4 regions of the Actinocorallia sp. A-T 12471 genome follow, and region 4 is predicted to be linked to each of the others. Evidence: riboswitches for the same ligand, from Rfam matches in the RefSeq annotation. Region 4 holds a riboswitch; each other region holds the start of a gene.

The links. A riboswitch is a leader RNA that binds a small molecule or an ion and turns the genes downstream of it on or off. The one in region 4 is predicted to bind cobalamin.
Region 1: linked by a shared signal. The riboswitch ahead of R9X44_RS20830 (ABC transporter substrate-binding protein) and the one ahead of cobN (cobaltochelatase subunit CobN) in region 4 are both predicted to bind cobalamin.
Region 2: linked by a shared signal. The riboswitch ahead of R9X44_RS22590 (ribonucleoside-diphosphate reductase subunit alpha) and the one ahead of cobN (cobaltochelatase subunit CobN) in region 4 are both predicted to bind cobalamin.
Region 3: linked by a shared signal. The riboswitch ahead of R9X44_RS04545 (CbtB domain-containing protein) and the one ahead of cobN (cobaltochelatase subunit CobN) in region 4 are both predicted to bind cobalamin.

The regions. Positions count from the first base shown of each region.
Region 1 covers NZ_JAWZTE010000007.1:128,034-133,556, reverse strand. Annotated here, with positions in the region: gene R9X44_RS20840 (ABC transporter ATP-binding protein) at 1-107, opposite strand, end outside; gene R9X44_RS20835 (iron ABC transporter permease) at 104-1,174, opposite strand; gene R9X44_RS20830 (ABC transporter substrate-binding protein) at 1,171-2,370, opposite strand; cobalamin riboswitch at 2,548-2,677, opposite strand; gene metE (5-methyltetrahydropteroyltriglutamate--homocysteine S-methyltransferase) at 3,530-5,523, opposite strand, start outside.
Region 2 covers NZ_JAWZTE010000008.1:168,943-174,465, forward strand. Annotated here, with positions in the region: gene R9X44_RS22580 (RNA polymerase sigma factor) at 1-37, shown strand, start outside; gene R9X44_RS22585 (PfkB family carbohydrate kinase) at 21-1,178, opposite strand; cobalamin riboswitch at 2,322-2,524, shown strand; gene R9X44_RS22590 (ribonucleoside-diphosphate reductase subunit alpha) at 2,615-4,840, shown strand; gene R9X44_RS22595 (ribonucleotide-diphosphate reductase subunit beta) at 4,840-5,523, shown strand, end outside.
Region 3 covers NZ_JAWZTE010000001.1:961,223-966,745, reverse strand. Annotated here, with positions in the region: gene R9X44_RS04555 (branched-chain amino acid aminotransferase) at 1-394, opposite strand, end outside; gene R9X44_RS04550 (3-isopropylmalate dehydrogenase) at 599-1,648, opposite strand; cobalamin riboswitch at 1,801-1,934, shown strand; gene R9X44_RS04545 (CbtB domain-containing protein) at 1,964-2,158, shown strand; gene R9X44_RS04540 (CbtA family protein) at 2,158-2,913, shown strand; gene R9X44_RS04535 (hypothetical protein) at 2,963-5,047, opposite strand; partial or broken gene R9X44_RS35685 ((2Fe-2S)-binding protein) at 5,155-5,199, opposite strand; gene serA (phosphoglycerate dehydrogenase) at 5,390-5,523, opposite strand, start outside.
Region 4 covers NZ_JAWZTE010000002.1:98,410-103,932, forward strand. Annotated here, with positions in the region: gene R9X44_RS05615 (hypothetical protein) at 1-1,093, opposite strand, end outside; cobalamin riboswitch at 1,127-1,256, shown strand; gene cobN (cobaltochelatase subunit CobN) at 1,291-4,884, shown strand; gene R9X44_RS05625 (MBL fold metallo-hydrolase) at 4,940-5,523, shown strand, end outside.

The DNA of each region.
Region 1 (5,523 bases), on a different contig from region 4:
TCGCCCGCCTCGGCCGTCGCGGTCAGGTCTTCCAGGACGCGGTGGGCGGGCCTGGCCCGTCGCGCGGGGTAGCCGACGGACATTTCGTGCAATCGGAACCCGCTCATACCGCCAGTCCCATCCGCGCGGCCCTGCTGCGCAGCAGCACGGCGATCACCACCGGCGTGCCGAGCAGCGTGGTGATGGCGTTGAGCGGCAGCACCGCGCCGCTGCCGGGGGCCTGGGTCGCGACGCAGCACAGCAGCGCGACGCACGCGCCGAGCAGCAGCACCCCCGGCATCAGGACGCGGTGGTCGGCGGTGCCGAGCAGCAGCCGCGTCACGTGCGGCACCGCGAGCCCGAGGAACGCGATGGGCCCGCAGAACGCGGTGACCGCGCCCGCGAGCACCGACGCGACGAGCAGCGTCACGGTCCTTGTCCGCCGTACGTGCACGCCCATCGTCCGCGCGTAGTTCTCGCCGAGCAGCAGCGCGTTGAGCGGCTTCATCCAGGCCAGCGCAAGGGCGAGCGCGCCGACGCAGACGGGACCGAGTACCGCGAGGTCGGCCCAGGTCGTCCCGGCGAAGCTGCCGAGCCCCCACGCGATGTACTGCTGGGCGAGGCGCGGCTCGGTGTAGACGAGCATCAGCGTGATCACCGAGACCGCCGCCGAGCCGACCATGACGCCGATGACGAGCAGCGTCACGACCGACCGCACCCGTCGCGCGAGCGCGAGCACGAGCAGCAGCACCGCGGCCGCCCCCGCCGACGCGGCGAGCACCACGCCGACCCTCCCGAGCCCCGCCACCCCGGCGGTGAACGCGCCGGCGCTCCCGCCGCCCCACCCGGTGACGACGAGGGCGACCCCGAGGCTCGCCCCCGAGCTCACTCCGAGGATGTACGGCTCGGACAACGGGTTGCGGAACAGCGTCTGCATCTGCACGCCCGCGACGGCGAGCGCGGCCCCCGCGAGCGCGGCGGTGACAGCGCGCGGCAGCCGCACGGTCCACACGATCGTCTCGGTGGCCTGGTCGGCGTCGCGGGCGAGCGCGGCGAGGACCGAGCCGAGCGGCAGCGGCGTCGAGCCGATCATGACGGCGAGCACGAAGGCGACCGCCGTCAGCGCGGCGAGACCGGCCAGGACGCCCGTCCTGCGGCGCACGGCCGCGGGACGGGCGGAGCGCGTGACGGTCACGCCGCGAGCTTCCGGTAGAAGGTGAACGCGTGGCCCGGCGAGAGGTCCGGGTGCAGGATCGCGACGAGGTCGGCGAGGATCAGGTCGGGCCGCGCCACGCCGCGCTCCCAGTAGTCGTTCCCGCCGCCCGGCCCGAGGACCTTGTTGGCCGACCACACGTCACCCGTCTGGAACGCCTTGAACTTCGCGTAACGCGCGTCTGCCTTCTCGGCGTCGGCGAGCTTCGTCCAGCCGTTCTCCACGACGAGCCACGTGGAGGCGTCCTCGGCCTTGGCGAGCACGGCCTCGAGGTCGAGCGTCGTGCTGCCGGTTCCTGCGGTGTCGGCCCAGGCGTAGGTGCCGCCCGCGTCCTTGATCAGCGAGCCGACGTAGCTGCCGCCGTTCGGGATCGACCACTGGCCCGAGTACATCGTGCCGGGCAGGACCGTCGTGGGCTCCGCGTTCTTCACCTTGTCGGCGAGCGTGCGGTAGTCGGCTGCGACCTTCGTGAAGACCTGGTCGGCCTTGGCTTCGGAACCCGTCAGCGCGGCGAAGAACTTCACCCACTCGGCGCGGCCCAGCGGGCTCGACTCGAGCCACTCGGCGTTCGCCAGGACGTCGACCCCTGCCTCGCGCAGCGGCTGGTAGCCGGGGTTCTCGGTGCCGTCGGTGACCAGGACGTCGGGGGCCGCGCCGACGACCTTCTCCACGTCGATCTCCTGGCCCGACGCGTACTCGGCGACCGCGCCCGACTGCACCCGCTCGATCACGTCGGGGGAGGTGACGTAGGCGGCCGAGGAGACGCCCTTCAGCACGTCGAGGACGCCGAGGTCGGCGAGGAAGGGCAGATGGGTCGTGGACGCCGAGAACAGCGACCGCACCGGGGTCTCGACGGCCACCGCGCCCTCCAGCTCGCCCGTCAGCGCGGGCTCGGGGGTGCCGCAGCGGACCAGGACGTACGTCTGCGGCTTCGCGCCGGGCGAAGGCTGCTTGACCGTCAGGACCTGGTAGTTCCTGGCGTAGGTGAGGGTGAAGTTGGTCGCGTGCTCGAGCTTCTGCTTCACGGGGAAGTAGTCGGTTGCCGCGTCGTAGGACTCGACGCAGCCTTGCGCGTCGGCGGACGGCGCGGCCTTGTCGTCGTCACCTCCGCACGCGGTGACGCCGAGCGCGAGGGCGACTGCCAGGGGCAGGCCGAGCAGCCTGCGGGGGAAACCCATCGTTGTACTCCCGGGGGAAGCCGTGCCCGCCGTTCCGCGACGCCGGACACGGGATGAAGGGGGGCCTTCCGGGAGAAGGGCACGCTTCCAGCGCGCTCCACACTGCGTACGGCATGCGCCGCCACCGTCCTCTCTCGGGGAGATCCGCCCCAATTTCTGCGAGGAGGCGAGACGGGTGAGTCTCCTGGCTGACGGCTCGAACGCCGGATCCCGGCCTTCCCACCCCGCAGGGCAGTGGCTTGAAGTTCGGGACCGGCTCGCCGATCACAGTGGCGGGACCGCGCCGGACTAACACCGGCTTCCTCATCCCCCGCTCGCCTTCCCCCCCATAATGCCACGCCCCCACCCCCCACCCCCAAGCCCCAGAACGAACCACATACCCGACACCCCTCCCCACGTCCCCCAAAGAAACCATCAGCGCAAGAGGCCCGCCCCTCCTCCGGCCCCCGAAGGACCTGTCGGCATCAGAGGCCATCGCGTGTATAGCGTCCCTCCCCGCAGTCCTCACAGGGTCCGTCGGCGTTGGAGGACATCGCGTGTGACGCGCCCCTCCCTGCGGCCCCCGCAGAGACCGTCGGCGTCAGAGCGCATCGCGTGTGACGCGTCCCTCCCGCGGTCGCCGCAGGAATCGTCGGCGTCAGAGGCCGCGCGTCTTTTCGTTCCCCGCAGTCCCGAAGGGACTGCGGGGTGAAGGGATCTTGTGTGTCGCGTCCCCTACGCCGCAGTCCTGCAGGGGCCGTCGATGTCCGAAGACATCGCGTGCCCCACGCCCTCCACAGTCCCACAGGGACATCGACGTTAGAGGGCACTGCGTGTGCCGCGCCCTCCGCGTTCCCGAAGGGACTGTCGGCGTCAGAGGGCACTGCGTATGCCGTGCCCTCCGGAGTCTCGACGGGACGTCGACGTTTAAGGGCGTCGAGCGTTTCGCGTTCTTCACCCGCAGTCCCGCAGGGACCGTCGGCGTCTGAGGGCCCGGGTCCTTCAGCCCGCAGGGGCCGTCGGTGTCAGAGGCCGCGCGTCCTTCACCCGCCGGGACCGTCGGCGTCAGAGGGCCCCGGGTCCTTCACCCCGCAGGGCCCGTCGGCGTGAGGGCGCGCGTGCCTTCACCCCGCAGTCCCGAAGGGACTGCGGGGTGGGTTTGGGGTAGTTGGGGTGGGTGTCAGTTGAGGGTGGCGCGGACGCGGCGGGCGGCGGTGACGAGGTTGCGCAGCGCCGCCTCGGTCTCGGGGTAGGCGCGGGTCTTCAGGCCGCAGTCCGGGTTGACCCACAGCCGGGCCGGGTCGACCGCCTGGAGCGCACGCCGGAGGTTCAGCTCGATCTCCTCGACCGACGGGACGCGCGGCGAGTGGATGTCGTAGACGCCGGGCCCGATCCCGTTCCGGTAGCCCGCCGCGCGCAGGTCGCCGACCAGCTCCATCCGGGAGCGGGCCGCCTCCACGCTGGTGACGTCGGCGTCGAGGTCGGCGATCGCGCCGATGATCTCGCCGAACTCCGCGTAGCACATGTGCGTGTGGATCTGCGTCGCGTCGGCCGCGCCCGACGTCGCGAGCCGGAACGCGCCGACCGCCCACTCGAGGTAGGCGGCGTGGTCGCGGGCGCGCAGCGGCAGCAGCTCGCGCAGCGCGGGCTCGTCCACCTGGACGACGCCGATACCGGCCGCCTCGAGGTCGCCGACCTCGTCGCGCAGCGCGAGCGCGACCTGCCGCGCGGTCTCGGCGAGCGGCTGGTCGTCCCGGACGAACGACCACGCCAGCATCGTCACCGGACCCGTCAGCATGCCCTTTATCGGGCGGTTCGTCAGCGACTGGGCGTATTCGGCCCACTCGACGGTCATGGGCTCGGGCCTCGACACGTCGCCGTGCAGGATCGGCGGGCGGACACAGCGCGTCCCGTACGACTGCACCCAGCCGTGGTCGGTCGCGGCGTACCCGTCGAGCCGCTCGGCGAAGTACTGGACCATGTCGTTGCGCTCGGGCTCGCCGTGGACGAGCACGTCGAGGCCGATCTCCTCCTGGAGGGCCACGACGGACGCTACCTCGTCGCGCATCGCCTGCTGGTAGGCGGCGTCGTCTATCCGTCCCGCCTTGTGCGCGGCGCGGGCCTTGCGGATCGCGTCGGTCTGCGGGAACGAGCCGATCGTCGTCGTCGCGAGCACCGGCAGGCCGAGCCTGGCGCGCTGGGCGGCGAACCGGGCGGCGCGGTCGCCGCGACGGGCGTCGCCGAGCGCGTCGAGACGGGCGCGGACCTCGTGGTTCGTCCCGGCCGCGTACGCCTCGAGCGAGACCGGGCGCGGGTCCTCGGCGGTGAGCATCGTGCGCAGCGCGACGACCTCGGCGACCTTCTGCCTGGCGAACGCCAGGCGGTCGCGGACGGCCTCGGGGAGGCCGGTCTCGGCGTCGAGGTCGACCGGGACGTGCAGCAGCGAGCACGACGTGCTCAGCTCCACGTGCCCCGCGAGGCCCAGCAGCACCGCGTAGGCGGCCTTGGCCTTGCGGGCGTCGGCGCGCCACACGTTGCGGCCGTCCACCACGCCCGCGACGATCGTGCGGCCGAGCAGCCCGCCGACCGACGCGACGACGTCGACGTTGCCGGGACCCGCGACGAGATCGAGCCCGAACGCCTCGACGCCGGTGGCGGCAAGGGCCTTCAGCGCCGCCGCGTCGATCGTGCCGAAGTACGTCGCGAGCAGGACACGCGGACGGCTCGGCTGCGAAGACAGCCGGTTGTAAGCGCGCTCTACCGCCGCGATGTCCTCGGCCGACAGATCGCCGACGAGGGCGGGCTCGTCCAGCTGCACCCACTGCGCGCCCGCACCCGCGAGCCGCTCAAGCAACTCGGCGTACACCTCGACGAGGCCGTCGAGCAGATCGAGCGGGCGGAAGCCGTCGGGGGAGCCTGGCGCGGCCTTGGCGAGCAGCAGGTAGGTGACGGGTCCGACGAGCGCAGGCCGGGTCTCGATACCGAGCGCCTTCGCCTCAAGGTACTCCGCGACGGGCTTGGCGGCCGCGCCCTCGGCAAGCCGGAACCTTGTGCCGGGGCCGATCTCAGGCACGATGTAGTGGTAGTTCGTGTCGAACCACTTCGTCATCTCCAGCGCCGGGACGTCCTGGACGCCGCGCGCCATCGCGAAGTACCGCTCGAGGCCGTCGAGGT
Region 2 (5,523 bases), on a different contig from region 4:
TGGGGGCTTGGTGGGGGTGGTCAGGGGGTGGGGTTGAGGTGGGGGAGGAGGGTGGTGAGGGAGAGGGGGGTGGTGTGGATGCCGGGGGTGGTGCAGGCGTGGTGGCCCGCGATGGCACCCGCGTGGAGGGCGGTCTTGAGGGGGAGGTCGTTGAGGTGGGCGTAGAGGAAGCCGGAGACGAAGGCATCTCCGGCGCCGTTGGAGTCGACGGCGGGGGTGCCCGTCACGGCGGGGTAAGGGCGGACTGTGCCTTCGGCTCGGGTCAGGTACCGGCCGCCGGCGGCTCCGTCGGTCGCGATGACGGTGTGCGCGCGGCCGCGGTCGAGGATGCGGCGCATGACCTCGGGCGTACGCGGGCCCAGGGCGGCGGAGCTGAGGAAGACGAGATCGGAGGAGTAGGCGAAGTCCTCGTGGTAGGTGGACGCGCCGTCCCAGTCGTGCAGGTCCGTGGACGAGGAACGGCCGTCGAGCAGCGGGTAGACCTGCCGGGCGAAGTCCATGATCGAGACGTGGACGTGGCGTGCGTCGCGCAGGAGGCGCCGCAGGGTCTCCTCGGGGACGCGAGTCCCGGGCTCGTCCTGGCCGTCGTAGAAGGACATGCGCCGCCCCGACGGGTCCACCAGGTTCACCGACCGACGCGTCCGCCGCGCGGGCAGGACGGTGACCGTCACCCCGCTGTCGCGGAGCCGCTGGAGGACGATGTCGGCCTGCGGGTCCCGTCCGAAGAAGTCGACAAGGCAGGCGCGCAGCCCCAGCGCCGCGCAACCGACCGCCACGCCGGTTCCGGTGTGCCCGGCGTACTCGGTGATCCCGGGCGCGGGCACGGAGTCCGCGAACGGCACGGGCAGCGCCGCGACCCTGACGACGGTGTCGACCCCGGCCCCGCCCAGCACGAGCACGTCAGTGGGCACCTCGTCGACGAGCGGCCCCGTGGCCCGGTGCCGCAGCAGCGCCGCGACGACTTCCCCCGCCATCTCGTCGGATAGCCCCGCCACCCGCTCGACCAGGGCCGCACGCTCGAGTGCGACGACCTTGCCCACGCTGTCGAGGCCGGCCCGCATGAGCGCCCGGTACACCCGCACCGGAAGCCCGAGATCCTCGATGGGCGTCCGATGCCGGACCGTCGACTCCGGCGTCACCGTGTACCCCTCCGCCACACCTTCGGACTTTTCCTCCACACCCCCACCTTCCACCCCAACCCTCCCGGACTCCGCAACCCACACTCGTCCGGTGTGTCGCGCCCACGCCTTCAACGCCCAGAAGGCCGCTCGACCGCCGTACCGCCACGCGGACCCCGACCACTCCCAGCAGGGCGCGCGCATGGGCGGCGGCCGCTCGCCTGCAGCGCACTCACGCAGACCTCCAGTCCGTGCCAGGCTCCGCACCTCTTGAACACCCGGCGTGGACGGCGGGCGCCCACTTGCAGCACGACCACGCAGACCACCGCGCTGCGCTGGCGTCGCTGCGCCTTGCGTACCCGGTGCGGACCGCCTGGCTGTGCCAAACTTCGCGCGCCTTGAGCACCTGTCGTGGACGGCGGGCGCCCACTTGCAGCACGGCCACGCAGACCGCCGCGCGGTGCTGGCGTCCCGCGCCTTGAGCGCCTGGCGTGGACGGTAGGCGCTGGATTGCGGCGCGACGCGCCGGACGCCGGGCTGCGCCTGCGCTGCGCGCCTTGGGTGCCTGGTGTGGGCGGTGCTGGGGCTGCGGGAGTGTGAGGGTGCTGGTGTGGACTCACGGGCCGCCGGGCTGTGCTGGCGTTGTGCCTTGGGTGCCGTGGTGTGGGCAGCGTTGGGGGGTGCGGGGGGGTGCGGGGGGGTGCGGGGGGGTGCGGGGGGGTGCGGGGGGGTGCGGGGGGGTGCGGGGGGTGCGGGGGGTGCGGGGGGTGCGGGGGTGCGGGGGTGCGGGGGGTGGTGTGGTCTCGCGGGCTGCTGGGCTGGGCTGGCTTTGTGTGTCTTGGGTGCGGGTGGTGCAGGTGGTGCGGGGGTGTGCGGATGCTGGTGTGGATTCGTGCGTCGCCGGTCTGTGGCGGCTTTGCGCGCCTTGGGTGCGCGTGGTGTGGGCGGCGTTGGGGGTGTGGGGGTGCTGGTGTGGGCTTGCGGGCTGCCGGGCTGGGCTGGCTTTGGGTGCCTTGGGCGCGCGTGGTGTGGGCGGTGTTGGGGGTGCGGGAGGGTGAGGGTGGTGGTGTGGGCTTGCGGGCTGGGCTGGCTTTGTGTGTCTTGGGTGCAGGTGGTGTGGGGGGGCGGGGCGGTGTTTGGGTGGGGTGGGGGAGGGCGGAGGGGGCTAGATGTTGAGGTTGTTGGGGGGTGGGGGTACTAGATGTAGAGTTCTCTTGCGCTGGTCCGCCCCGGGAGGGGTGGGGTGAGAGGGAATCCGGTGGGAATCCGGAGCTGCCCCGCAGCGGTGAAGGGGAACGGAAGCCGTCACAGAGCACTGGGTCCGGGAGGGCCTGGGAAGCGACGGCCGGTAGGCGAGTGGTGTGCGCCCCTGAGTCCGAAGACCTGCCCGCGCTGTTACGTCCATACGCCTCGAGGGAGGGCGGCGGACGCGTGCGCGGAGCTGTGCCGTGCGCCGTCCTCGCGCGCCTTCGGGCACATGCTGCGAGGGAGAGCAGATGACGGTGACCGTGGCGGCCCACGATCGCGAGCAGGCCATCCGGGAGGCCGCCGCGCGGGTCGCGGCAGACCCCGACCAGTCACGCGTCGCGGCGGGCCTGCTGGCCGGGCTGATCGCCGACGAGGCCGCCGGGGAGGGCGCGGTGTCGTTCGCGGCGTCGGTGGCGCTGGCGCACGCGCAGGGGCTGCTGAACGAGCGGACCGCGGCGTTCGTCGCCGAGCACGCGGCCGAGCTCGACGCGCTGGTCGACCACGCCGCCGACGCGCGCCTCGAGTACTTCGGGATGCGGACGGTCTACGACAGGTACCTGCTGCGCCACCCCGTCACGCGCCGGGTGATCGAGCGGCCGCAGTACTTCTTCCTGCGGGTCGCGTGCGGGCTCGCCGACACCGTCGCCGAGGCGGGCCGGCTGTACGGGCTGATGTCGCGGCTCGAGTACCTGCCGTCGTCGCCGACGCTGTTCAACTCGGGCGCGGCCCGTCCGCAGCTTTCGTCGTGCTTCCTGCTGGATTCGCCGCGTGACGAGCTCGAGTCCATCTACGAGAGGTACGCGCAGGTCGCGCGACTGTCGAAGTACGCGGGCGGGATCGGGATCGCCTGGTCGCGGATCCGTTCGCGCGGTTCGCTCATCCGCGGCACGAACGGGCACTCCAACGGGATCGTGCCGTGGCTGCGCACGCTTGACGCGTCCGTCGCGGCGGTCAACCAGGGCGGGCGGCGCAAGGGCGCGGCGTGCGTGTACCTGGAGCCGTGGCACGCCGACGTCGAGGAGTTCCTCGAGCTGCGCGACAACACGGGTGAGGACGCGCGGCGCACGCACAACCTGAACCTCGCGCACTGGATCCCCGACGAGTTCATGCGCCGCGTCGAGGCCGACGCCGAGTGGTCGCTGTTCGACCCGAAGGAGGTCCCCGAGCTTGTCGACCTGTGGGGCGCGGAGTTCGATGCCGCCTACCGGGCCGCCGAGGAGTCGGGACGGTACGTCAGGCGGGTGTCGGCGCGCGCGCTGTACGGGCGGATGATGCGGACGCTCGCGCAGACCGGGAACGGCTGGATGACGTTCAAGGACGCCGCGAACCGCGCCTGCAACCAGACGGCCGAGCCGGGCAACGTGGTGCACCTGTCGAACCTGTGCACGGAGATCCTCGAGGTCACCAGCGACGGGGAGACCGCGGTGTGCAACCTCGGCTCCGTCAACCTCGCCCGACATGTCGGACCTGACGGGTTCGACTTCGCGCGGCTGCGCGAGACCGTCAAGACGGCCGTGCGGTTCCTCGACCGCACGATCGACCGCGGCTTCTACCCGACCGACGAGGCGCGCGGCGCGAACCTGCGGTGGCGTCCGGTGGGCCTCGGCGTCATGGGCCTCGCCGACGTGTTCTTCACGCTGCGGCTCCCGTTCGACTCGCCCGAGGCGCGCGAGCTGTCCACGGCGATCGCCGAGGAGATCGCGCTCGCCGCGTACGGGACGTCGTCGGAGCTGGCCGAGGAGCTCGGCGCGCACCCGTCGTACGGGGCGACGCGGGCGGCGCGCGGCGTGCTGCACCCCGACCACTTCCCGGGCGCGGCGCGCAGCACCGAGTGGGCCGAGCTGCGGGAGCGCGTGGCGCGGACGGGCCTGCGCAACTCGCTGCTCGTGGCGATCGCGCCGACGGCGACGATCGCGTCGATCGCGGGCTGCTACGAGTGTGTGGAGCCGCAGGTCAGCAATGTGTTCAAGCGCGAGACGCTGTCGGGCGAGTTCCTCCAGGTGAACCGCTACCTCGTGCGCGACCTGCGCGAGCGCGGCCTGTGGATTCCGGAGATCCGCGACGCGATCAAGCGCGCGGAAGGGTCGATCCAGGACATCCCGGTCCTCGACGACGACCTCAAGGCGCTCTACCGGACGGCGTGGGAGCTGCCGCAGCGCGCGCTCATCGACCTTGCCGCCGCGCGGACGCCGTTCATCGACCAGTCGCAGTCGCTGAACCTGTTCATGGCGACGCCGACGATCGGCAAGTTGTCCTCGATGTACTCCTACGCGTGGAAGTCGGGGCTGAAGACCACCTACTACCTGCGGTCGCGTCCGGCCACCCGGATCACGCAGACCACCGTCCCCGCCCAGGCGGCCGCGGCGGGCCCCGGCGACGCCGTCACGTCCGGCGTCGTGCCGGTCGCGACGATCGACGCCGACGCCGTCGCGTGCTCCCTGGAGAACCCCGAGATCTGTGAGGCGTGCCAGTAATGACGCTGCTCGACCCGGGCATGGACCTGACGCTCAGGCCCATGCGTTACCCGGACTTCTACGACCGTTACCGCGCGGCGATCCGCAACACGTGGACGGTGGAGGAGGTCGACCTGGCCTCCGACCTCGCCGACCTCGCGAAGCTGACGCCCGAGGAGCTGCACCTGGTGAAGCGGCTCGTGGCGTTCTTCGCGACGGGTGATTCGATCGTCGCGAACAATCTCGTGCTGAACCTGTACAAGCACGTCAACAGCCCCGAGGCGCGGCTGTACCTTTCGCGGCAGCTGTTCGAGGAGGCCGTGCACGTCCAGTTCTATCTGACGCTGCTCGACACCTACCTCAGCGAGGACGAGGAGCGGGTCCAGGCGTTCGCGGCGATCGAGCACATCCCGTCGATCCGGGCGAAGGGCGAGTTCTGCTTCCGCTGGATCGACTCGATCTCCGGCCTTGACGAGCTGCGCACGGCCGAGGACAGGCGGGGTTTCCTGCTGAACCTCATCTGTTTCGCCGCGTGCATCGAGGGCCTGTTCTTCTACGGGGCTTTCGCGTACGTGTACTGGCTGCGTTCGCGCGGTCTGCTCAACGGCCTCGCCTCCGGGACGAACTGGGTGTTCCGTGACGAGTCCCTGCACATGGACTTCGCGTTCGCGGTCGTGGACACCGTCCGGGCCGAGGAGCCCGGG
Region 3 (5,523 bases), on a different contig from region 4:
TCGGCACCCAGTCGCGGTCGGCGTCGACCAGCAGCCGCAGCGCCTCGACGAAGGTCTCCTCCGGCAGCTCCGGCATGGCCATGCGGCGGCACGAGACGTTGAAGCGCGCCGCGTTGGCCTCGGGCCGGAAGCTGACGATGGAGCCGTCGGGCTGGCGGTACGCCTTGAGGCCCTCGAACAGCTCCTGGGCGTAGTGGAAAACCTTGGTGGCCGGGTCCAGGGAGAGCGGACCGTACGGCCGGAGCTGGGCGTCGTGCCAGCCGCGTTCGGTGTCCCACTCGATGGTGATCATGTGTTCGGTGAACACCTGCCCGAACCCGGGCTCGGCAAGCACCGCCTCCCGCTCCTCGGGGGACCTGCGCTGCTCGGCGAGCTTGACGGTGAACTCGATCATGTCTGTCCAAACCTCTTCCGGGTCACCGGGGAACGACCTCCGGTGCACTCCATTGTGTGCTCTGTCTCACGTTCACGCGAGCGGGCCTCGGGGGACGCGGCGCACACACCCGGGAAAGCCGAGAACGGGCGCGCCGCGTCGGCGGCACGCCCGTCCTTGAGGCCCCTTGGGGGAAGATCCTTCGAGGAACCAGGTGGCTGCCGCCTACCCGGCTACTCGCTTGGCGATCGCGTCGCCGACCTGCTGGGTGCTGCGCGCGCCGGTCCGCTCGGTCAGGTCGTCGCCGACGGCCTTCTCGATCTTGCGCGCGGCCTCGGGCAGGCCGAGGTGCTCGAGGAGCATCGCGACGGACAGGATGGTGGCCGTGGGGTCGGCCTTGCCCTGGCCCGCGATGTCGGGGGCGCTGCCGTGGACCGGCTCGAACATCGACGGCGCGGTCCTGTCGGGGTTGACGTTGCCGGACGCCGCGAGGCCGATGCCGCCCGCGATGGCCGCGCCGATGTCGGTGATGATGTCGCCGAACAGGTTGTCGGTGACGATCACGTCGAACCGCGACGGGTTGTTCACGAAGAACATGGTCGCCGCGTCGACGTGCATGTAGTCGGTGGTGACCTCGGGGAACTCCGCGCCGACCTGCTTGAGGATCCGCTGGTACAGCTCGCCCGCGAAGGTCAGCACGTTGTCCTTGTGGACCAGCGTGAGCTTCTTGCGCGGCCGGCCCGCGGCGATCTGGAAGGCGTACCGCACGACGCGCTCGACGCCGAAGGCGGTGTTGACGCTCTCCTGGGTGGCGATCTCGTGCGGGGTGCCCTTGCGCAGCACGCCGCCGACGCCGGTGTACGGCCCCTCGGTGCCCTCGCGGACGACGATCATGTCGATGTCCTCGGGGGCGACGTCCGCCAGCGGGGTCTGCACACCGGGGAACAGCTTGACCGGGCGCAGGTTCACGTAGTGGTCGAGGGCGAAGCGCAGCTTCAGCAGCAGCCCGCGCTCCAGGGTGCCCGACGGGACCGTCGGGTCGCCGACCGCGCCGAGGAGGATGGCGTCCTGCCCGCGGATCTCCTCGAGGACCGAGTCCGGGAGGACCTCGCCGGTCCTGTGCCACCGGGCCGCGCCCAGGTCGTAGGCGGTCTGCTCGATCGCCAGGTCATACTGACCGGCGATCACGTCGAGGACCTTCAGGCCCTCGGCGACGACCTCGGGACCGATGCCGTCACCGGCGACGACTGCGAGTCGGATGTTGCGGGTTGCCATGGCGGCATTCTAGTGCATCCGTCTCAGTCATCGGTCATCCGTCTCACATTTCAGAACATGTCCGGCATCGCGCCGACGCAATGACCTGGGGAGTGGCCTGGGAAGTGGCCTGGAACGCTCCCCCGCCTGCTTGACGAACCGCCGCGCGGCAGAGGACCCTCCAAAGGACAAATACATACAGAGGCGACGGTGTGCAGGAACCCGGTGAGAGTCCGGGACGGTCCCGCCACTGTGATCCGGCCACGGCCGGAGAGTCAGGACACTGACCCGTCGTCCTCCCTGGTTCGGGGCGAGGCACCCCGAAAGGAGACCCCTATGAGCACCCCCGAGACGACGGCGGGAGCGGGCGCGCAGCCCGCGTCCGTCAGCGACGTCCGCAACTTCGTGTTCCTGGCCATCGCCGTCGTGCTGGCGTTCGCCACCCTCTACGCCCTTTTCTTCGCACCGCAGACCGTCCTGCACGAGCTCGCGCACGACGGTAGGCACCTCTTCGGCGCGCCCTGCCACTGATGGCCGCCGAACTCCTGCCCCGCCTGATCGGCCGGGGCGTCATCGCCGGTGCCCTCGCGGGCCTCATCTCGGGCGGTTTCGGCTTCTTCGTCGCCGAACCCGTCATGGACCGCGCCGTCGAGCTCGAAGGCGAGCGTTCGGCGGCCGAGGCCGCCGCGTCGGGCGTCCACGAGCACGCCGAGGAGGTGTTCACCCGCACCGAGCAGCACTTCGGACTCGTCCTGTCGTCGGTCGGGGCGGGCATCGCCCTGGGCATCCTGTTCGCCGCCGTCTACTGGGCGGTCTTCCGCCGCACGTCCGATGAGCGGCCCTGGCAGCGTTCCCTGACGCTCGCCGGAGCCGCGTTCGCGGGCTTCTGGCTGCTCCCGTTCGTCCGCTACCCGGCCAATCCTCCGGGCGTCGGCGACGAGGGCACGCTGGAGCAGCGGACCGTCACGTGGGCCGCCGCCATCGTCATCGGCCTCGCGGCGATGTTCGTCGCGTGGCGGGTGAACGCGGCGCTGCGGGTGAAGCCCGACCATCTCCGGCAGCTCGCGACCGGCGCGGTCGGCGTCGTCGGGCTCGCCGTGCTGTTCCTGCTCCCGGCCAACCCCGACGAGCTTCCGGTGCCGCCGGAGCTGCTGTGGGACTTCCGGATTCTGGCGGCCGCCTCAGCCGTCATCCTCTGGACGTCGCTCGGCGTGGTGTTCGGCCTGCTCGGACTGCGCGCGGCGGCTCCCGTCGCCGTCGCGCAGCCGGCGCACGCGGACGCCTAGTCCGCACGCGAGCGCCGGGCGGCACGCAGCCGCCCGGCGCTTCGTGCGTTCAGACCGGCGGTGACAGCAGCACCGCGAGCCGCTCGGGCCCCGAGACGCCAAGGCGCGCGCAGATCTCGGCGATCTGCTCGGCGACGGCCTTGGCCGGCATCGCCATCTGCTCGGCGATCTCCGGCTCGGTGCGGCCCGCCGCGACGAGTTCGGCCATCTCGTACTGGATGCGGCTGAGGTCGGGCACGGCGGCGGTGCGCAGCGCGGGCGTGCGGACCTGGTCCGAGCGCTGGGCGAGCACCCAGGCCCTGGTCCCGGCCGCGGCGGCCTGCTGCTTGTCCCAGTGCACCTCGGCGGCCTGCGCGGCGGCCTCGGCCGCGTGCAGCGCCATGCCGAGCTCCTCGAACTCGAACGACACGCCGATCAGGCCCGACCAGTCGCCCGCCGCCGACGCCTCGGCGTGCCGCGCGCACAGCGCGGCGAGGTCGCCCTCGGCGTCCTCGGCGAGGTGGGCGAGCCGGTCGGCGACGACGCCGGCCGCGCCGAGCCTGACGACGTCGTGCAGGGCCGTCAGCGCATAGGGCCGCAGCTCAAGGGCCTCGGCGGCGGCCGCTGCGTCGAGCAGGCCGTGGACTGCCGCGCCGGTCGCGCCCTGGGCGACGAGCAGCCAGGGGCGGGCGAGCGCGACGGGGAACCACAGCGCGCGCAGCGTCGGCAGGGCGCGGCGGTCGGCCTCGGCGAGCGCGTGCCGTGCCGTCGCGAGGTCGCCCGCGAGCGCGGCGGAGTGCGCGAGCTCGCCCAGGCAAGGACCGGCGAACAGCGACCTGCCGCGCTCGAGCATCCGCGCGCCGTCCCAGCCCTCGCGCAGCGCGGCGTGCACCTGGCCGCGCGCGCGGGCCACGCGGGCGCGGGTCGCGGCGCGCGCGACGGGATCGTCGGACGGGACGCCGTGCTCGGCGGCGGCGTCGAGGTCGCCGACGCTGATCCACACCCAGGACCGCGCGAACTCGAGCAGCGGCCCGGACTCGGGGGCGTGCTCGTGCCAGTGGTCGGCGTGGCGCAGCCCGGCGCGCACCTTGTCGAGCGCGGCCGTGGCCTGGCCGGTGAGCGCGGCGGTGACCGCCTCGACGGTGTCGATCCGCGCGCGGATCGCCGGGTCGGCGTCGCTGAGCTCGGCGGCGTCGTCGGCGAGGTCGAACGCCTCGCGGCTGCTCGCCCGGTGCACCGCGAACGCCGCGCGCTGCGCGAGCAGCCGCTGACGCGCGGCGGGCATCCCGACGGTCTCCAACGCGACGGACAGGACCCGGTCGGCGTCCTCGGCGCGGCCCAGCCCGTAGGCGAGGACGGCCGCGCGGGCGCAGGCGAGCACGGTGCGCGCCTTGTCCTCGGGGCGGCGCGGCGCGTCGGCGAGCATCAGCTCGGCCTCTTCCGGCGCGCCGAGCGAGGCGAGCAGCGACGCGCGCGCGATGGCCTCTTCAAGGGAGGCGGGCCCCTCGCCTGAGCGCGCGGGCACCTCCTTCCACTGGCCGCCGTCCAGGACGCCGGTGGCGCGTCCGGCGCGCAGCAGCTCGTGCAACAGCCGCAGGTCGCCGCCGGTCGCCTCGGCGAGGTACTCGCCGGTGGGCTCGTCCACCTCGGCGAGCCCGGCAAGGTCGGCCAGCGGGGCGAGCTCGACCTTGCCGAGCGCGAGCCCGGCCAGCGCCTCGGGCAGCTCACGGCCCGCGGCGACGAGCCTGACGCGTCCGGTGGCGACGAGTTCGGCGAGCAGCAGGCCCGAGTCGGCGTCGAGGTCGTGCACGTCGTCGGCGGCGACGGTGAAGGTGCCCTCGCCCGCGCGCGTCAGCAGCGCCTCGACCGCCCCCGCGACGTCCTTGACGGGCGTGCGTATCGGCAGGAGATGGGCGAACGCCCCGAACCGGACGGCGGGGGCCTGGCCCGCCCTGGCCTCGAGGACCGGCGTGTCCACCGTCGCGGCGAACTCGTGCAGCAGCCTCGACTTGCCGACGCCGCCCGGCCCGACGATGACGGCCCCCGCGAGCGACGGGTCGAGCACCGCCGTCCGCACCTCGGCCATGTCGGCGTCCCTGCCGCGCAGCGGCCACGCGGTGCCCACATCGGGAGCGAAGATTCCCCAGCGCGTCACGACAAGCCCTCAACTCTCGGTTGCGTCCCGGGCCACACCTCGACCTCGCGGTCACGGACCATCTGACGCCTGCCTTCTGCCGACGGTTCGCAGTTCACCAGTGTCTTTTACAGCGGGCAGTCGCCGCATTTCTCGCCGCCGGGCGGAACTCTCTAAAACAGGCGGCAGCCCTTACGCGGCCGTGAGGAAGTCAAGACAACCGCCAGAGGCGACGGTTCAAGCATCGCATCACGCGCCGCCGCGCCGCCCGACCGCTTCCGGACAGCCGCGGCCCCGCGACCAGCGGTAACGAAGAACGCCCGCCCGGACGAGCCGGGCGGGCGTGTCTTACGCGTCAGAGGGTCACTCGCCGAGCTCGACCCGGCGGACCAGGCCCGCGCCGATCTCCTCGGCGATGGACTCCAGCACGTTCTGGTCGATCGCGGAGTCGACGGTCAGCACGGTCAGCGCTTTGCCGCCCTTGGCGTCACGGCCGA
Region 4 (5,523 bases):
ACAACTCCCGGTCCAGCGCGCTGACAAGCGGCCCGATATCGACCCGCCCCGACCCGTCCCCCTCTCCTCCCACGGCGAGGCCGGCCGCGCACTCGGCCGCGACGGAGACCGCTCCGCCCGCGTCCGCACCGGGAACACCGCGCACTCCCGCGTCAGAGGCATGCGCGGCTGCTCCGGGGGCCTCGCCGGAAAGACCGCGCCCGTCCAGGTCAGCGGCGTGCGCGGCCAGGGCCTCCGCCCGAATAGCCGGGCCGAGGACCTCCCACCGCGCGGCCGAGCCCAGGGCCTCCCTCCGCACGGCCGGGCCGGGGGCCTCGCCCCGCGCGGCCAAGCCGAGGGTCTCCCCCCACGTGGCCGAGGCGGGTGACTCGCCCCGTGTGGCCGAGCCGGGGGCCTCGCCCCGCGCGGCCGAGGCGGGTGACTCGCCCCGTGTGGCCGAGCCGGGGGCCTCGCCCCACGTGGCCGAGGCGGGGGCCTCCCCCCGCGCGGCCGAGCCGGGGGCCTCCCCCCACGTGGCCAAGCCGAGGGCCTCCCCCCACGCGGCCGAGCCCAGGGCCTCGCCCCGCGCGGCCGAGGCGGGTGACTCGCCCCGCGTGGCCGGGCCGACGGGCTCCCGCCGCGCCGCCAAGGCGGAGGCCCCACACTGCGCGGCCAGGACGGAAGCCTCCTCCCGCGTGGCTGGGTCGGTGGGTTCCCGCTGTGCCGCCAAGGGGGAGGGGTCGCGCTGCGTGGTCAGGGGGGAGGCTTCGTGCTGGGGTGTGAGGCTGGGGGGCTTTGTCTGGGGGGTGAGGGGGGAGGCGGTGATGTTGCGGACGCGTTCGTGGGTCGGGGAAGGGAGCAGGCCCGCGGCGGTGAGGTGGGCGGTGAGGGCCGGGAGGCGGGCCGGGTCGATGCCGCGGATCTGGATGTTGGCGCGTGAGGTGAGTTCCAGCTCGCCCGTGCCGAACGCGCGGGCGGCGGCGGCCAGCGCGGTGAGCTGGGCGGACGTGACGCGGCCTCCGGGGAGCCTGAGGCGGGCCAGGGCGCCGTCGGCGGCGGTGTGCGGACGGAGCGCGCCGGGGCAGGCGTCGGGACGCTCACGCGGGGTGGTCATGTCGCCATGGTGCCACTTGCCGCCGAACCGCCCGCAACCGGTAATGTCGGGCGGGACGAGTCGTGCGAGGAAATCCGGTGTGAGCCCGGTGCTGTCCCGCAACTGTGATCGGAGGCCACGGCCGCCCGAAAGCCAGACACTCCCGCCCGTCGCCCGACCATCGACCGGGGCGCGGACCCCGAGGGAGGACCGTCGCCATGGGCGAGCCAGTTTTTGAGGGCGGCACTGTCGTGCTGCTTTCGACGTCCGACACCGACCTGCTCAGCGCGCGCGCTTGCGGCGCGGCCTACCGGCTCGGCAACCCGGCCCGTCTCACCGCCGCCGAGCTCCCCGCCCTCACCGACGGCGCTTCGCTCGTCGTGGTCCGGCTGCTGGGCGGCCGGAGGGCCTGGGAGGAAGGGCTCGACGCCCTGCTCGCCGGGAAGGTCCCGGTCGTCGTCCTCGGCGGGGAGCAGGCTCCGGACGCGGAGTTGATGGAGCTGTCCACGGTCCCGTCGGGTGTCGCCGCGCAGGCGCACGCGTACCTCGCGCACGGCGGCGCGGCCAACCTCGGCGAGCTGTACAAGTTCCTGTCTGACACCGTCCTGCTGACGGGTTTCGGCTTCGAGGCCCCGCAGGAAACCCCTGTGTGGGGAACCCTCGACCGCGCAGCGCGCGACGTAGACGGCCCGACGGTAGCGGTCCTGTACTACCGGGCCCACCACACGGCGGGGAACACCGCCTTCATCGAGGCCCTGTGCGAGGCGTTGGAGGACAAGGGCGCAAGGCCGCTCCCCGTCTACTGCGCCTCCCTGCGCTCGGCCCCCGCCGACCTCCTTGACGTCCTCGGTACCGCCGACGCCCTTGTGGTGACGGTCCTGGCCGCCGGAGGCACCCGTCCGGGGGCGGTCTCGGCGGGCGGCGACGACGAGCTGTGGGACGTGGGCGCGCTCGCCGCCCTCGACGTCCCGATCCTGCAGGGCCTGTGCCTGACCAGCAGCCGCGCCGAGTGGGCGGCCAACGACGACGGCCTGTCCCCGCTCGACGCCGCCTCCCAGGTGGCGATCCCCGAGTTCGACGGCCGCATCATCACCGTCCCGTTCTCGTTCAAGGAGATCGACGAGGACGGCCTGACCGTCTACGTCGCCGACGCCGAGCGGGCCTCGCGCGTCGCGGGGATCGCCTACCGGCACGCGCTCCTGCGGCACGTGGACGCGGCCGACAAGCGGGTGGCGCTGATGCTGTCGGCCTACCCGACGAAGCACTCGCGCATCGGCAACGCCGTCGGCCTCGACACGCCGCGCAGCGTGGTCCGCCTCCTGCGCGCGCTCGGCGAGCGCGGGTACGACGTCGGCGACCTGCCCGGAGCGGCCGCGCAGGACGGCGACGCCCTGATGCACGCGCTCATCGCGGCGGGCGGCCAGGACGAGAACTGGCTGACCGAGGAGGCCCTGGCCGCCAACCCGGTGCGCATCTCCGGCGCGGACTACCGCGCGTTCTTCGACACGCTGCCCGACGACCTGCGCGCGTCGATGGTGGAGCACTGGGGCGAGGCCCCGGGCAGCCTGTTCGTCCATGACGGCGACATCGTGCTCGCCGCCCTGACGGCGGGCAACGTCGTGGTGATGGTGCAGCCGCCGCGCGGTTTCGGCGAGAACCCCATCGCGATCTACCACGACCCGGACCTTCCGCCCAGTCACCACTATCTCGCCGCGTACCGGTGGCTCGAGGAGTCGTTCGGCGCGCACGCGGTCGTCCATGTCGGCAAGCACGGCAACCTCGAGTGGCTGCCCGGCAAGGGCGCTGGCCTGTCTGCCGACTGCGGTCCTGACGCGGCCCTCGGCGACCTGCCCCTCATCTACCCCTTCCTCGTCAACGACCCCGGCGAAGGCACGCAGGCCAAGCGCCGCGCGCACGCCGTCCTGGTAGACCACCTGGTTCCGCCGATGGCGCGCGCGGACGGCTACGGCGACATCGCCCGGCTCGAACAGCTCCTTGACGAGCACGCGGGCATCGCCGCGATGGACCCGGCGAAGCTCCCGGCGATCCGCGCCCAGATCTGGACGCTCATCCAGGCGGCGAAGCTCGACCACGACCTCGGCCTCGACGACCGGCCGCACGACGCGGAGTTCGACGACTTCCTGCTGCACGTGGACGGCTGGCTGTGCGAGATCAAGGACGTGCAGATCCGCGACGGCCTGCACGTGCTCGGCGAGGTCCCCGAGGGCGACGCGCACGTGAACCTCGTCCTGGCGATCCTGCGGGCCCGTCAGATGTGGGCGGGCAGGCAGTCGCTGCCGGGCCTGCGCGAGGCGCTGGGGCTCGCCGAGGACGGCTCGGCGGGCCGTGCCGAGACCGACGCGGCCGAGGAGCTCGCCGGACGGCTCGTGCGGGCCGCTGAGGCCGGCGGCTGGGCCGACCCCGCGGCGGCAGTCCGCGAGGTCCTGGGACGCGACGACGAGGCGGTGACGGCGGTGCTGCGCTTCGCCGCCGACGAGGTCGTCCCTCGCCTCGCCCGCACGACCGACGAGATGGCGCACGTCCTGCACGCCCTGGAAGGCGGATATGTCCCGGCCGGGCCTTCCGGCTCGCCGCTGCGCGGCCTGGTGAACGTGCTGCCGACGGGCCGGAACTTCTACTCGGTCGACCCCAAGGCAGTCCCGAGCAGGCTCGCGTGGGCGACGGGCCAGGCGATGGCCGATTCGCTTCTTGAGCGCTACCGGACCGAGCACGGGCGGTGGCCCGCGAGCGTCGGCCTGTCGGTCTGGGGGACGAGCGCGATGCGCACGGCCGGCGACGACGTCGCCGAGGTCATCGCGCTGCTGGGCGTCCGCCCGGTCTGGGACGACGCCTCCCGCCGCGTCACGGGCCTCGAGGCGATCCCGTCGGACGAGCTCGGACGCCCCCGCGTCGATGTGACGGTCCGTATCTCCGGCTTCTTCCGCGACGCGTTCCCGCACGTGGTGGCGATGCTGGACGACGCGGTAAGGCTCGTCGCCGACCTCGACGAGCCGGACGAGGCCAACTACGTCCGCGCCCATGTGCGCGGCGACCTCGCCGAGCACGGGGACGTCCGCCGTGCGACCCTCCGGGTGTTCGGCTCCCGGCCGGGCTCCTACGGCGCGGGCCTTCTCCCGCTGATAGACAGCCGCAACTGGCGTGACGAAAGGGACCTCGCCGAGGTGTACGCGGTCTGGGGCGGCTTCGCCTACGGCCGCGACCTCGACGGCCTGCCCGCGCGCGCTGACATGGAGTCGGCTTACCGCCGGATAGCCGTGGCGGCGAAGAACGTCGACACCCGCGAGCACGACATCGCCGACTCAGACGACTACTTCCAGTACCACGGAGGCATGGTCGCCACCGTGCGCGCGCTCACCGGACGTGCTCCGGCCGCGTACATCGGCGACAGCACCCGCCCGGAGGCGATCCGGACAAGGTCCCTCACCGAGGAGACGTCAAGGATCTTCCGTGCCCGGGTCGTCAACCCGCGGTGGCTGGCCGCGATGCGCAGGCACGGGTACAAGGGCGCGTTCGAACTGGCGGCCACAGTCGACTATCTCTTCGGATACGACGCCACCACCGGCGTGGTCGCCGACTGGATGTACGACCAGCTCGGCAGAACGTACATTCTGGACCCGGAGAACCGCGCCTTCCTCAACGAGTCGAACCCCTGGGCCCTGCACGGCATGGCCGAACGCCTGCTCGAGGCCGCGTCGCGCGGAATGTGGGCGGAGCCCGACCCTGAGGTCATCGCCGGGGTACGCCAGGCTTACCTGGACACCGAGGGTGACCTCGAGTCCGGCATGGAGTGACGGGAATCCGGTTAAGGTCTCCGGGTGACGGATCGAACTCCGGGGAGGCGTCACGGTGAAGAAGCTCGGTGCGGCGGCGGCGGTGGGGCTTGTCGGCCTGGTCTTCCGGGACGTGCCGCACTCGCTCGGCGCGCTCAAGCCAGGCCCGCGCGTGCTGCGTTCGCCGCACTACCGCGACGGCAGATTCCACAACGTGCGCGACGAGCCGCCCGCGTCCGAGCCGATGCGGGCGGCGATCGACTACGCGCGGCGCGAGCAGCGGTCGCCGCTCACGCCGGTCCCGGTGATGCGGCCGCGCTTCGGCGATCCCGAGCCGCTGACGGTGCACTGGCTGGGGCACGGCACGTCGCTGGTGGACATCGAGGGGCGGCGTGTGCTGTTCGACCCGGTGTTCTCCGCGCGCTGCTCGCCGAGCCAGCGCGTCGGCCCCAAGCGGGTGCATCCGGTGCCGGTGGCGGTCACCGGCCTGCCCAGGCTCGACGTCATCGCGATCACGCACGACCACTACGACCATCTCGACGCGGCGAGCGTCAAGGACCTCCTGCACACCCAGGACGCCCCTTTTGTCGTGCCGCTGGGGGTCGGCGCGCACCTTGAGCGGTGGGGGGTGCCGGTGTCGCGGATCATCGAGCTCGACTG